3 regions of the Kribbella sp. NBC_00359 genome follow, and region 1 is predicted to be linked to each of the others. Evidence: riboswitches for the same ligand, from Rfam matches in the RefSeq annotation. Region 1 holds a riboswitch; each other region holds the start of a gene.
What was found. Region 1 has a riboswitch for ZMP and ZTP ahead of OG876_RS36325 (glycine hydroxymethyltransferase). Riboswitches for the same ligand answer to the same signal wherever they lie in the genome.

Region 1 (4,586 bases):
CGGGCGTTCCTCGGTGTCGGGGCGGCGATGATCGTTCCGGTGGCGCTGTCGCTGATCACCGTCCTCTTCCGCACCGAGGAGGACCGGAAGAAGGCGATCGGGTTCTTCGTCGTTGCCAACAGCATCGGTATGCCGCTCGGCCCGATCGTCGGCGGACTGCTGCTCGACCACGCCGGCTGGCAGTGGATCTTCTTGATGAACGTCCCGATCGCGTTGATCGCGGCGCTCGCGGTCACGCTGCTCGTCCCCGAGAGCCGCAGTTCGCGGCGGCCGGCCATCGACTGGCTCGGCATCGTGCTCTCCAGCGCCGGTCTGGCGTCCCTGGTGTACGGCGTGACCAAGGCCGGCGAGACGTCGTGGACCGATGGTGTCACCGTGCTGTTCCTGGGATTGGCCGTCGTACTGATCGCCGCGTTCCTGCTCTGGCAGCGGCGGACCACGCGGCCGTTGATCGAACTGCGGTTGTTCCACGAGAAGACGTTCACTGGCGGCGCGGTGCTGCTCACGGTGTCGGTGTTCGCGATCTTCGGGTTGCTGTTCACGATGCCGCAGTACTTCCAGGGCATCAACGGATCGGACGCGCTGCACACCGGGCTCAAGTTGTTGCCGTTCATCGCCGGGATGACGCTCGGCGCGAAGCTGGCCGAGCCGGTGGAGGCGAAGGCCGGGACCCGGCTGGTGGTGATGGCCGGGTTCGTGGTGATGGCCCTCGGGTTCATGCTCGGGGCCTTCACGGAGCTCGGCATCGGGTACGGGTACACCGCGATCTGGTTCGTGGTGGTCGGTTTCGGTCTCGGATGTTCGATGCCGCAGGCAATGAACGCGGCGTTGGGCGTGCTCGATCCGGAACGGGCCGGGACCGGATCCGGGCTGCTGCAGGCATTCCGTCAGGTTGGCGGCACGGTCGGCATCGCGGTCCTGGGCACGGTGCTGAACTCGGTCTACCGCAGCAATGTCGACGCAACCGGACTGCCCGCCCAGGCTGCGGGTGCGGTCGAGAAGGGGCTTGGTGGCGGGCTCGCCGTTGCGACGAAGTCGGGCTCCGCCGACCTGCTGAGCAATGTTCGGGACGCGTTCATGACCAGTCTCAACACCACCATGTGGGTGTCGGCGGGAATCGCGGTCGCGGGCGCCGTCCTGGCGGCGGCTCTGATGCCGAAGCGGGCCGCCAAGCCGTCGCGGGAAGCCCTGATGGGCGTCGAGAAGCAGAACGCCTGACTCGCTGGCGCCCCTCGGCCGCCCGCTCCCCGGACGGGAGAGCGGGCGCCGCTGGGTGTGTCAGCTGAGCTCGAGGCCCGGGTACAGCGGGTGCTTGTCGAGCAGTTCGGACGAGGCGGCCTTGGTCTTGTCCGCGACGCCGTCGGCGAGCACGTACTTCGCCTTGGACGGGGCGCCGGCCGACGTCGTAGTCGGCGTGGTGGCGGAGAGGACGTCGACGATGAGCTCGGCGACCCGGTCGAACTCGTCGCCGCCGAAGCCGCGGGTGGTCAGCGCCGGCGTGCCGATCCGGACACCCGAGGTGTACCAGGCGCCGTTCGGGTCGCGCGGGACGGCGTTCCGGTTGGTCACGATGCCGGCGTCGAGCAGCGCGGACTCGGCCTGCCGGCCGGTGATGCCGTACGACGAGACGTCGAGCAGCACGAGGTGGTTCTCGGTCCCGTCCGTCACGAGCTTCACGCCACGCTTCATCAGGCCCTCGGCCAGCGTGACCGCGTTGTCGGCGACCGCCTGCGCGTACTCCTGGAACGACGGCTGCCGGGCTTCGGCGAGCGCGACCGCCTTCGCAGCCATCGTCTGGCTGAGCGGTCCGCCCAGCACCATCGGGCAACCGCGGTCGACCGAGTCGGCGTACTCCGGCTGGCACAGCACCATGCCGCCGCGCGGGCCGCGCAGCGACTTGTGCGTGGTGGTCGTGGTGACGTGTGCGTGCGGGATCGGGTCGAAGTCGCCGGTGAACACCTTGCCCGCGACCAGGCCGGCGAAGTGGGCCATGTCGACCATCAGCGTCGCGCCGACCTCGTCGGCAATCTCGCGCATCTTCGCGAAGTTCACCTTCCGCGGGTACGCCGAGTAGCCGGCGATCAGGATCAGCGGCTTGAACTCGCGGGCCTTCCGGGCGACCTCGTCGTAGTCGAGCAACCCGGTCTCCGGGTCGGTGCCGTAGGAGTGCTGGTTGAACATCTTGCCGGAGATGTTCGGCCGGAAGCCGTGGGTCAGGTGACCTCCGGCATCGAGCGACATGCCGAGCATCTTCTGGTCGCCGAGCGCCTTGCGGAGCTTCGTCCAGTCCTCGTCGGACAGGTCGTTGACATGCTTGGCGCCCGCCTCGGCCAGCGCCGGGGACTCGATCCGCTGGGCCAGGATCGCCCAGAAGGCGACCAGGTTCGCGTCGATGCCGGAGTGCGGCTGGACGTAGGCGTGCGGTGCGTCGAACAGGGCCATGGCATGGTCGGCCGCGGCCTGCTCGACGGTGTCGACGTTCTGGCAGCCGGCGTAGAAGCGGTGCCCGATGGTGCCCTCGGCGTACTTGTCCGAGAGCCAGTTGCCCATCGTGAGCAGAGTGGCGGGGGAGGCGTAGTTCTCGCTCGCGATCAGCTTCAGCGACGAGCGCTGGTCGGCCAGCTCGGCCCTGATCGCGCCGGCGATGGTCGGTTCCACCGCGCCGATCACCTCGAGCGCGTTGCGGTACGCGGCCGAAGCGGCGGCGGCATCGAAGGGTTGAGTCATCGTTGTCTCTCCTGCGGTTGCAGTGGGTCGAAGGCACCCAGGCGCACGGTGCCGCCGTTCTTCGCTCCCCGGTGGTTCTCCACCTCAGCGCGCCAGTCGCGACCCACTCACCCTATCGCGCGCGGGCGCCCAGGTCAGCGAGGTGCCGGGGATCACCCAGCGATCCGCAGAGCGGCCGCCGGAGCCAGGTGGGCCGCACGCAGAGCCGGGTACGAACCGGCGACCAGTCCGACCACGACGGAACCCGCCAACCCGAGCCCCACCGGCAGGAGCGGAACCTGTACGGCGGCCGCCTGGTTCACCGCGGACACCCAGGTCACCACCAGTCCGGCAAGGCCTCCGGCCACCGCGCCGGCAACACAGAGCAGAGTGGATTCGATCAGAATCAGGCTGCCCACGAAACCCCGGCGGGCACCGAGCGCCCGGCGCAGGCCGATCTCCGATCGCCGCTCGAGCACCGACACCACCATCGCGTTCGCGACGCCGACGCCGCCGACCAGCAGAGCCACCGCCCCCAGTCCCAGCGCAAGATTGTTGAGGGCACTCTGTGCGGTGAGGCGAGCCACCAGGAGATCGGACGGACGGCCGACCACGACAGCGCCGGGGTCGTTGGGAGAGGTGGTCGCTGCGAGCAGCGAGTGGACCGGACCGACGGAATCCGGGTCGGCCCGAACGTAGATCCGGCTCGGGCCGCGGTGAGCACCAAGCCGGGCATCGGCGGCCTTGGTACCGATCAGCACCGCACTGTCGAGCTCGGGCGCGAGCGATGCGTCGGCGAGGATGCCGAGTACGCTCGCAACGACGGTACGACGGCCGTCCGCCGTACCGAGTGTCACCAAGCGGTCCGGTCCGGTGGTGTCGATCCCGAGTGCGCGGGCAGCACCGGAACCGAGTACGACGGCCGGATAGCGGCTCGTGGCTGCGTCGAGGAAGCGGCCATGCGTGACTCGTAGGTCGAGTGTGGTGGTGAGGTCCGCGTCGACCGCGATCACCGCGAGCCCGTTGGTGTCCGCGACCGGTATGAGCCCGGATCGCCGGGCTGTCCAGCCGGACTGGTAGGCGGTTGCCGAGAGCTGCAGCACGCCGTCGATTCGCCGCACCATCGCCGGCGACTCAGCGGGCAGAGGCGCGGGTTGGTTGTCGATGGTGTTGCCCGAGCTGACCGTCAGCAGGTTGCCGTCCTGCCCAAGCTCGTCGAGGAGGGCTTGCCGAGTGGTCGCCGGGATTGCTACCACCGCAACCATGGCTGCCATGCCGAGGGCGATACCGCCCGCACACAGGGCGCTGCGCAGCGGCCGGGCCCGCAGGCCGCGGATGGCCTCACCGAGCAGGTCGAGCGGGCGAGCCATTAGTCACCCCCCGGCCGGTGTCGTGCCGGAGGACGCCGTCGCGGAGTTCGATCCGGCGCTCCGCCGCCGCGGCGACGTCGCGGTCGTGAGTGATGACGACAAGCGTCGTGCCGGCGGAGTTGAGTTCCCGGAGCAGGGCGAGGATCTGGCCTCCGGTCACGCTGTCGAGATTGCCGGTCGGTTCGTCGGCGAGGATGAGAGCCGGCGACCCGACCAGGGCACGAGCGATCGCGACCCGTTGGCACTCGCCTCCGGACAGTTGACCAGGCAGATGGTGCCGGCGGTGGCCGAGACCGACGCGTTCACAGGCCTCCATGGCCGCGGCGCGGCGGCTGCGCGCGGTCATCGAGCGATAGAGGAGCGCCTGGGCGATGTTCGCGAGTACGTCGCGATGCGGGAGCAGGAAGAACTGCTGGAACACGAAGCCGAGATGGCGCGCGCGGAATCCGGCCAGTGACGCGTCCGACAGCCGGCGGGTGTCCGAGCCCGCGATGCGGACCGCGCCGGTGG
Region 2 (4,586 bases), 620 kb from region 1:
GCCGAGGGGTACGTCGTCGTCGTGGGCGGAAACCAGATCGTGCTCGACGGCGTCGACACGGACGGGACCTTCTACGCCGCGCAGACCTTCGCACAACTTGTCCAGGGCAACCATCTGGACGGTGTGGAGATCCGCGACTGGCCGACGATGCGGTACCGCGGCTCGATCGAAGGCTTCTACGGCACGCCGTGGTCGCACGCGGACCGGCTCGACCACCTGGATTACCTCGGCGCCCACCGGATGAACACGTACCAGTACGCCCCGAAGGACGACCTGTACCACCGCGAGCAGTGGCGCGACCCGTACCCGGCCGACAAGCTGGCCGAGCTCGGCGAGCTGATCGAGCGCTCGCTGCGGAACAAGGTCGACTTCACCTTCGCGCTCTCGCCCGGCCTGTCGATCCGCTACACCGACGACACCGAGTTCCAGGCGCTGATCGCCAAGTTCGAGGCGCTCTACGAGCTCGGTGCCCGGGCGTTCAACGTGCCGCTGGACGACATCGAGTACGAGAAGTGGCACTGCGCCGAGGACGAGGAGAAGTACGGCGCCGGTGGCGGTGGAGCCGGACGGGCGCAGAGCGACCTCCTGAACCGGATCCAGCGCGAGTGGGTCGCGACCAAGCCCGATCTCGCCCCGCTGCAGATGGTGCCGACCGAGTACTACGACGTGACCGAGTCGCCGTACAAGCAGGCGCTCCGGGAGCAGCTGGACAGTGCGATCGTCGTGCACTGGACCGGGATCGGTGTCGTCCCGCACACGATCACGAGCGCACAAGCGGCCGAGGCGAAGGCCGTGTTCGGGCACGACATCCTGATCTGGGACAACTACCCGGTCAACGACTACGCGCACGGCCGGATCCTGCTCGCGGACTACAGCAACCGCGAGCCCGGCCTGGCCGACCAGGTCGTCGGCGTGATCTCGAACCCGATGAACCAGGCCGGGGCCAGCAAGCTCGCGCTCTACTCGTTCGCGGAGTTCGGCTGGAACCCGGCGACGTACGACCAGCAGGCGTCCTGGCATCGCGCGATCGCCGAGCGGGCCTCCGGCGACCCCGAGACGATCGCCGCGCTCGAGGTCTTCGCCGACCTGACGACGTACGACGGGAAACTGCACCTGGCGAACGCGCCGGTGCTGGCCGCGAAGATCGCCGCGTTCTGGGCGACCTGGGAGGGCGGCGACCTGGCCGGCGCGATCGCGGGGCTCGAGCCGTACTTCGAGGCGATCGAGAACGCTCCGGCGCAGATCCGCGCCGGTGTCTCCGACCCGTCCTTCGCAGACGAGACCGATGCCTGGCTCGACGCGAGCTTCTACTGGGGTCAGGCGCTCCGCGAGGCCCTCCGCGTCCTCGAAGCACGAGCCGAGGGCAACAGCTCGGACGTCGCCACCAGCCGGGCCCAGATCAACCACCTGGTCACCCAGGCCGAGGAGATCCGCGACATCCGCCTCCCGCACTCCCAGACCTACCCCCGCATCGCCGACGGCGTCGCCGACATGTTCCTGACCAGGGTGATGGACTCGTAGGAATTTGGCTTGCCGCGTCTCGCCCGGACCGGGAGGATGACCCGGTGCTGATCGATCACTGGCCGCTGCGCGGCCTCCGACTCGTCACTGAACGGCTCGTACTGCGACAGCCGGACGAGGGGGAGTTGGCGGCGCTGGCCGACGTCGCGGCCGCCGGCGTCCACCAGCCGGGCGAGCAGCCGTTCCTCACCCCGTGGACAGACCGTCCGCCCTCCGAACGCGCTCGGAGCGTGCTGCAGGGCTACTGGGAGGACCTGTCGTCCTGGACGCCGCAGAACTGGGCACTGCAGCTCGGTGTGTTCCGCGACGGCGTCCCCCTCGGCATCGTGGCGCTGCGGGCAACTGACTTCGCCATCCTCCGCGAGGTCAAGACGTGGTCGTGGCTCGGGCTCGAGCACCATGGCCAGGGCTTCGGCACCGAGGCCCGGAGAGCACTGCTGCACCTCGCCTTCGCCGGGCTGGATGCCGAGGCGGCGCTGACCGAGGTCTTCCAGGACAACGCCGGCTCGCAGGGCGTGTCGCGCAAGCTCGGCTATCGCCCGGACGGCATCTCCCGCGACGTGCTGCACGGCAAGCCGGTGGTGTCGGATCGGCTCCGCCTGACCCGCGAGGACTGGCAGGAGACCCCGGTCGAGGTCGTCGGCCTGGAGGACTGCCGGTCCTGGTTCATCGCGTAGGCTGAACGGCGGACCGCGACTGGCGCTGAGGTGGGCCACCACCGGGGAACGGTCCGCCGGGAACTCCGGCCGAGCCGCGCGCCTGGGCACACGACCTGTCGTCGACGCCCGAAGGAGCGCGCTGTGACTGCTGAACTGATGACCGGGACCGACCTCGCCGCGGAGATCGTGGCTCAGTCGGCCGCCAGGGCGAAGGCCCTGCAGGAGAAGGCCGGCGTGCAGCCGTGCCTGGCGACGGTGCTGGTGGGCGATGACCCCGCGTCGGCGACGTACGTGCGGATGAAGCAGAACCGGTCGAAGAAGGCCGGCATCGCGTCGCGGAGCGTCGTACTGCCCGCGGAAACGACCACCGGCGAACTGGTCGCCGAGATTCACAAGCTCTCCAGCGACCCCGCGGTACACGGGATCCTGCTGCAGCACCCGGTGCCGGCGCAGATCGACGAGCGGGCCGCGTTCGAGGCGATCGATCCGGCCAAGGACGTCGACGGCGTGACGATGCGGTCGTTCGCCGCGATGGCGTTCGGCGATCCCGGGTTCCGGTCCGCGACGCCCGGCGGGATCATGCGCCTGCTCGAGGCGTACGACGTACCGATCACTGGGGCGCACGCGGTCGTGATCGGCCGCAGCCCGATTCTCGGCAAGCCGGTCGGGATGTTGCTGCTGGCATCGAACGCGACCGTCACCTACACCCACTCGCGGACCCTCGGCCTGCCGGAGATCGTCCGGACCGCGGACATCGTGGTGGCGGCGGTCGGCAAACCGAACTTCGTCCGCGGCGACTGGCTGAAGCCGGGCGCGGTGGTGGTCGATGCCGGGTACAACGAGGGCAACATCGGCGACGTGCACTTCGAGGACGCGGCCCAGGTCGCCCGCCTGATCACGCCGGTGCCGGGCGGCGTCGGACCGATGACGATCGCCCTTCTGCTGGAGCAGGCCGTCGACGCCGCCGAGGCTCAGGCGGGCTGAGTCAGCGGTCGCACCCGCCGTCCTTGTCCCGGCGGGAGTGCGGGCGGGCGAGATCGTCGATGCCCTTGTAGGCGTACGGATCGGTCCCGGCCACCATCACGATGTCGCGGTAGTCATGCTTGCCGACGTGGACGCCGGGTGGCACGGACTGCCAGGGGAGCAGCGACTCCGCGCTCATGTAGTGGTTGGCGAGCGCCCGGCGGAGTCCGTGCCGGCCGGTGTTCGGCAGTGATCGGTGCAGCAGGTAGCCGTTGAAGATCACCGCCGAACCCGCGGGCACCTCGACCGGGACGGCGTCGTCGTCGGTGTACGGGAAGTCGAACGCCTCCACCGTGCAGTCGAAGCGGAGATCGTCCTGCTCCCGGTCGGGATAGATGACCCCGCGGCGGTGGGAGCCCGGCAGAACCCACAGGCAGCCGTTCTCCACGGTGGCATCGTCGAGCGCGATCCACACCGCGGTCAGCGAGCGGTCCCTGGTCGGGATGAAGAACTCGTCCTGGTGCCAGGCCTGGCCCGGCTTCCCCTCGGGCTTGATGAACAGCATCGACTGCATGGCCTTGACGTTCGGCCCGATCACCGCGGTCAGCGCGGCCACCACCCGTGGCGCCTGTAACGCGGCGAGTGCCACGTCGGACGCCTTGTGCGGCTGGTGGATGCACAGGTACTTGCGCAGGACATCCGCGGTCGGCTCGGCGGCTGGACCTCCGTCGATGACGCCGAGGTCACCACGGCACAGAGCCTCGGCCGCGGCATGGAGCGCCGTGACCTGGTCGGGTGTCACGGCGTGATCGAGGACGACGAAGCCGTCCCGCCGGAAGGACTCGACCAACTCCTCGGTGACCTCGGCGAAGCTGGGTACGGCGGTGACAGGCTGCATCTGATGCTCCATCCGGCCTTGGGGGCGATGACCGGCTTCACAGTCTCAGAGCACACCGGGCCCGGCCAATGTCGCGGGCGTGCGCATTACTATCTGTTTGTGACCTCGCAACCCCCGGTGATCAGCGTGAACTCCGTGGTCCAGGTCGCGGACTATCCGCCCGGGGCAACCTATGGCCCACGCACGCTGCCGAACTACGAACTGCTCTGGATCCTGAGCGGTTCGGCGCGGTGGCGCACCGACGTGTACGACGATGCCGGCGTCCGGCAGGCGACCGTGGAGGAGGACCTCCGCCCGGGCACCGTGGCATTGGCTCGGCGCGGGAACCGGGATGCTTATATCTGGGACTGCGATCGCTCGTCACGGCACGCGTACGTGCACTTCCAGATCGAGGACTTCGGCGGACTCGGCGATCCGTCGACTTGGCCGTCGGTGCGATCCCAGTCCGATCCGAGCCTGCTGGACGGGCTGTGCACCTACCTGCTGGACCTTGCCGGCGTACCGTCATCGTCGGTCCGGGGACACAGCGACCGGTTGGTGGCGAC
Region 3 (4,586 bases), 2.1 Mb from region 1:
CCCGTCCGAGAGTTCGACCGACAAGCAGACGTTGCTGACCGGCCTCACGTCCACGCTACAGAAGACCGCCGGGGTGGCCGCCGTCCAACCGGCGACCATGAACAGCGCCGGTACGACGGCGATCATCACCGTCATCCCGACCACGTCACCGTCGTCGGCGGAGACCGAGGATCTGGTCAACCGGATCCGCGACGACGTACTCGCGGGGCAGCAGGAGCCGACCTTCGTCGTCGGCACCACCGCCGGGTACGTCGACTTCACCGAGAAGGTGGCCGGGCGGATGCTGTGGCTGATCGGCGCCGTGGTGCTGCTCGCGTTCCTGCTGCTCACCGTCGCCTTCCGCTCGCTGCTGATCGGGGTCAAGGCCGCGATCCTCAACCTGTTGTCGGTCGGCGCCGCGTATGGCGTGATCGTCGCGGTCTTCCAGTGGGGCTGGGGATCCTCCCTGGTCGGGATCGACGAGAAGGTGCCGATCCCGTCGTTCGTGCCGATGCTGATGTTCGCGATCGTGTTCGGGCTGTCGATGGACTACGAGGTGTTCCTGCTGTCCCGGGTGCACGAGGCCTGGATCGCGACGAACGACAGCCATCGCGCCGTGGCGATCGGGATCGGCGCGACCGCGCGGGTGATCACCACCGCGGCGGCGATCATGATCGTGGTCTTCCTGAGCTTCGTCCTCGACGACGATCCGACGGTGAAGATGCTGGCGGTCGGCATGGCCGTCGCCGTTCTCATCGACGCCAGCATCGTCCGGATGATCCTGGTCCCGTCCGTCATGACCCTGCTCGGCGACCGGGCCTGGTGGCTGCCGGGCTGGCTCGACCGCATCATCCCCGACATCCAGCTGGAAGGCGGTCCGCAGCCGGCCCCGGCCGAGCGCGAGCCACCGAAGGTCGACGTCGCCTGATCAGTGCCGGAACAGCCGGACGCCGGTCGGCGACCAGGTGATGCCGCGAACGGCGCACGCCTCCGCGATCTCGTCCGACCGGATGGACCCGCCCGGCTCGGCGATGTGCGCGACGCCGTACCGGTGCGCTTCCTCGACGTTGTCGACGAAGGGGAGCGCACCGTCGGACACCATCGACACATCCGCGAGCACTTCGGATGAACGGCGGACCCACCACGCGGCAGCCTTCTCGCCGGCGAGGCGGGTGCAGTCGACCCGCGACTGCTGCCCGGCGCCGACGCCGATCGTCATGCCGTCCTTGACCATCGCGACCGTGTTCGACTGCGTGTAGCGGACAACGATCAGCCCGAGCAGGAGATCCCGGGCCGCCGCGTGCGGCACCGCGGGATCCAGCAGCTCACGAGTCAGCGGTACGTCGTCCCGCCGCTGAGTCAACCGCAGTCCGTAGAGCTCGCGAACCTCCTCCGCCGGCGGCTCGAACACCGGGTCCGCCTCCAGCACCAGAAAGCTCCCACGCTTCTTCGCAGCCAACGTCCCGACCACGCCCTCGTCGTACCCGGGCGCGATGATCCCGTCCGACACGACACGCTTGAGCACCCCGGCGAGCTCCTCGTCGACCGGATGCGAGACGGCAACGAAGTCGCCGTACGACGACTTGGGATCGGCATCGCGGGCACGCAGGTAGGCGCCGGCCACGCCTTCACTAAGCGCCGTCCCGGCGGGCGACACATGCTTGTACGACGCAGCCGCCGGAACGCCGAAGGCACCGGACGCCTCGCGGACGAGCTGCCACCCGGTCAGCGCATCCAGGACGTTGATGTACGACGGAACGCCCGACACGACTGTGAACGGGGAGCCGCCGAGAGCCGTCATCGTGGCGGGCTGGTGGGGATTCATGCCATAGCGCATCAGGAGCCTCCGAAACGAGAGCCGGAGGCGCCCAGGCGGACGACGCCTTGTTCACAACCCGCTCCCCGGTGGTACTCCACCCTCGCCAGTCGCGGTCTACGGACAGCTTAGTCGCGCCAGCTGCCGGTCCAGTCATAGAGCGCAGCGGTGGTCGCGTACTCGCGGAGGTACGCGATGCGACCCTGGTCGAGTCGCGCGATCGTGGCGCCGTCGAACGCGCCGGGTTCGCCCTTCCACGTGCACTCGAAGCGCCACTCGACGACCAGCGTGTCGCCGGCCGCTGCCGATGACGTGATCTCCCAGGCGTCGACGGTGCCGCCGGCACCGAACCAGGCGTTCATCCACTGCTCGACCCGCGCCTTGCCCCGATAGACCGGCCCATACGACTCGATCACCACGCAGTCGTCGGTCAACGTGTCCAGAACGGCCGCGATGTCGTGCCGCCGCCACCCGTCGACGTACGCCTCGAGTCGGGTGCGACCGCTGTCGGTCGGCGGGTGACTGATTCCGGTCATGTCGGCCTCCTGTCACGGCAGTCTGGTGACCGCGCCGGTGGGATCGGATACCAAGGGTCACGACGCACCGGATCGGTGCCTATGGCAAGACATCCGCACCTGATCGGTGCCTACAGCAAGGATGGTGTACCCGGTGGGGTTTCCACGATCTTTACCGATACCGGCGCTGCTGGCCAGCGGCGCGCTGGCGCTGTCCGGGCTGACTGTTCCAGTCACCGCTACCGCGGCACCGATAGTTGGCGCCCCGGCTCCCGTACTCGGGAGCCCCGCCACAGTGACGTTGCTGACCGGCGAACACGTCACGCTGCGGCCCGGCCCGGACGGGAAGCCACAGGTCGACGTCCAGTCCCGCGACGGTGCGCCGGCGGTCGGGTACGCCGTACGCAACGACCACGGCCGGATCAGCGTGATCCCGCACGACGTGGCGAGCCTGGTTCCCGCCGTACTCGACCCTGCCCTGTTCGACGTGACCGGCCTCGTCGAGATGGGGTACGACGACGCGCACCGCGCAGACCTGCCGGTGATCGTGCGGGAGAGCGCCGGCGCGCGGACGATGGCGAGCGGCGGCTTCACCTCGACGCGCACGCTGGCCAGCATCGGCGCGACCGCCGGCCGGATCGAGAAGTCCCGGGCGACAGCGTTCGGTTCGGCCCTGACGGCCGCCCGGTCGCCTCGGCCGGCCAAGATCTGGCTGGACACAGCCCTGCACGGTGACCCTGGGCCTGAGCGGCGCCCGGGACCGACGAGCAAGACGCCGCCGAGTAGCGGTTCCAAGGCCGCAGCGGCACCGCTGGACGGATATCTGAAGCAGGTGCAGGCGCCGACCGCGTGGCGCCGCGGCCTCGACGGTCACGGCGTGAAGGTCGCGATCCTCGACTCCGGCATCGACACCGGCCACCCGGCACTCGAGGGCAAGGTGACGGCCAGCGAGGACTTCACCGGCGAAGGCCCGCAGGACGACTTCGGTCGCGGTACCCAGATCGCGTCGCTGGTGGCCGGCAACGGTGCCGGGTCCGACGGCGCCCGGAAGGGCATCGCACCCGGAGCCGAACTGATCTCCGGCAAGATCCTCAACGCGGCCGGCGAGGGCACCGTGTCCGGGCTGATCGCGGCGATGGAGTGGGCCGTCGGTCAGCACGCCGACCTGGTCAACGTCAGCCTCGGCGCCCGCGCCCCGATGCAGGGTGACGACCTGCTGGCCGACGCGGTCGACCGGCTGACGGAGCAGAGCGGAGCCCTGTTCGTGGTCGCGGCCGGCGACGACGGGGACTTCCTCTACGCCACGCCGTTCTCGGTCGAGACGCCGGGTACGGCTGCCTCCGCGTTGACAGTGGGCGCGCTCGACCCTGCCGGCAACCGGGCCCGGTTCACCAGCATGGGCCCGACGTACTCCTGGCGGCAGAAGCCGGAGATCGCCGCACCCGGCACCGGCATCCTGGGCGCCCGGGCCGGTGCCCGCGACGGCGACCTGTACACAATGGGCCTCGGCACCTCCCGGTCCACGCCGCTGGTGACTGCGGCGGCTGCGTTGCTGCTTCAGCAGCACCCGGAGCTGACCTGGCAGCAACTGAAGGCGCGGCTGAGCAGCAGCGCTGCCGAGAGCACCGGTGTCTTCACGGGTTGGTACGGCAGCGGACAGGTGAACCTGGACATCGCGACATCCCCGACCGGCCTGGTGCCGAACGTCGGTGTGGTCGACTTCGGGCCGATCCGGCACCCTGACAACTCCCCGCAGAAGCGCACTCTCACGTTGTCGAACCCGAGCGCCGAGCCGGTCACGCTCACGTTCGCTGACCAGGAGGTGACAATCTGGAACAAGCAGGCACCCGCGTCCACGGTGACCGTGTCACCGGCCACCCTGACCGTGCCGGCCGGTGGGACCGCCGCCGCCACGGTGACCTTCGACCCGACTGGTCTGAGCGACGTCGTCGGGCAGTGGACCTCGATCGTCGACAACATCTGGGAGGGTGCGCTCGACGTCATCGACAGCGCCGGGAAACGGCGCCTGCGGCTGGCCCTGAACGCCTATGACGAGCCGCCGATGTACGACGCCTCGGTCCGGGTGCTCGATCGCAACGGCAAGCCGGTCTCCGGTGGCTACGTGAACGTGTTCAACAGCAGTGACGGCCACTTCAACCAGTTGTTCCTCGACGACCAGGGCCGTGCGACCAACCGGATCACGCCGGGCGTGTACATGGCCTACAGCTTCGTGCCCACGGGTGACACAACGACGTTCGCCATCGAGTCGAACCTCA

Region 2: it holds a riboswitch for ZMP and ZTP, as region 1 does, so the genes downstream of both, OG876_RS33260 (bifunctional 5,10-methylenetetrahydrofolate dehydrogenase/5,10-methenyltetrahydrofolate cyclohydrolase) here and OG876_RS36325 (glycine hydroxymethyltransferase) in region 1, are expected to answer to the same signal.
Region 3: it holds a riboswitch for ZMP and ZTP, as region 1 does, so the genes downstream of both, OG876_RS26390 (5-aminoimidazole-4-carboxamide ribonucleotide transformylase) here and OG876_RS36325 (glycine hydroxymethyltransferase) in region 1, are expected to answer to the same signal.

The regions. Positions count from the first base shown of each region.
Region 1 covers NZ_CP107975.1:7,465,439-7,470,024, reverse strand. The annotation lists gene OG876_RS36330 (DHA2 family efflux MFS transporter permease subunit) at 1-1,218, shown strand, start outside; gene OG876_RS36325 (glycine hydroxymethyltransferase) at 1,279-2,727, opposite strand; ZMP/ZTP riboswitch at 2,756-2,837, opposite strand; gene OG876_RS36320 (ABC transporter permease) at 2,880-4,076, opposite strand; gene OG876_RS36315 (ABC transporter ATP-binding protein) at 4,048-4,586, opposite strand, start outside.
Region 2 covers NZ_CP107975.1:6,840,884-6,845,469, forward strand. The annotation lists gene OG876_RS33250 (beta-N-acetylglucosaminidase domain-containing protein) at 1-1,521, shown strand, start outside; gene OG876_RS33255 (GNAT family N-acetyltransferase) at 1,566-2,198, shown strand; ZMP/ZTP riboswitch at 2,204-2,293, shown strand; gene OG876_RS33260 (bifunctional 5,10-methylenetetrahydrofolate dehydrogenase/5,10-methenyltetrahydrofolate cyclohydrolase) at 2,322-3,164, shown strand; gene OG876_RS33265 (phytanoyl-CoA dioxygenase family protein) at 3,166-4,041, opposite strand; gene OG876_RS33270 (helix-turn-helix domain-containing protein) at 4,141-4,586, shown strand, end outside.
Region 3 covers NZ_CP107975.1:5,390,948-5,395,533, forward strand. The annotation lists gene OG876_RS26385 (MMPL family transporter) at 1-907, shown strand, start outside; partial or broken gene OG876_RS26390 (5-aminoimidazole-4-carboxamide ribonucleotide transformylase) at 908-1,831, opposite strand; ZMP/ZTP riboswitch at 1,839-1,919, opposite strand; gene OG876_RS26395 (nuclear transport factor 2 family protein) at 1,924-2,331, opposite strand; gene OG876_RS26400 (S8 family peptidase) at 2,465-4,586, shown strand, end outside.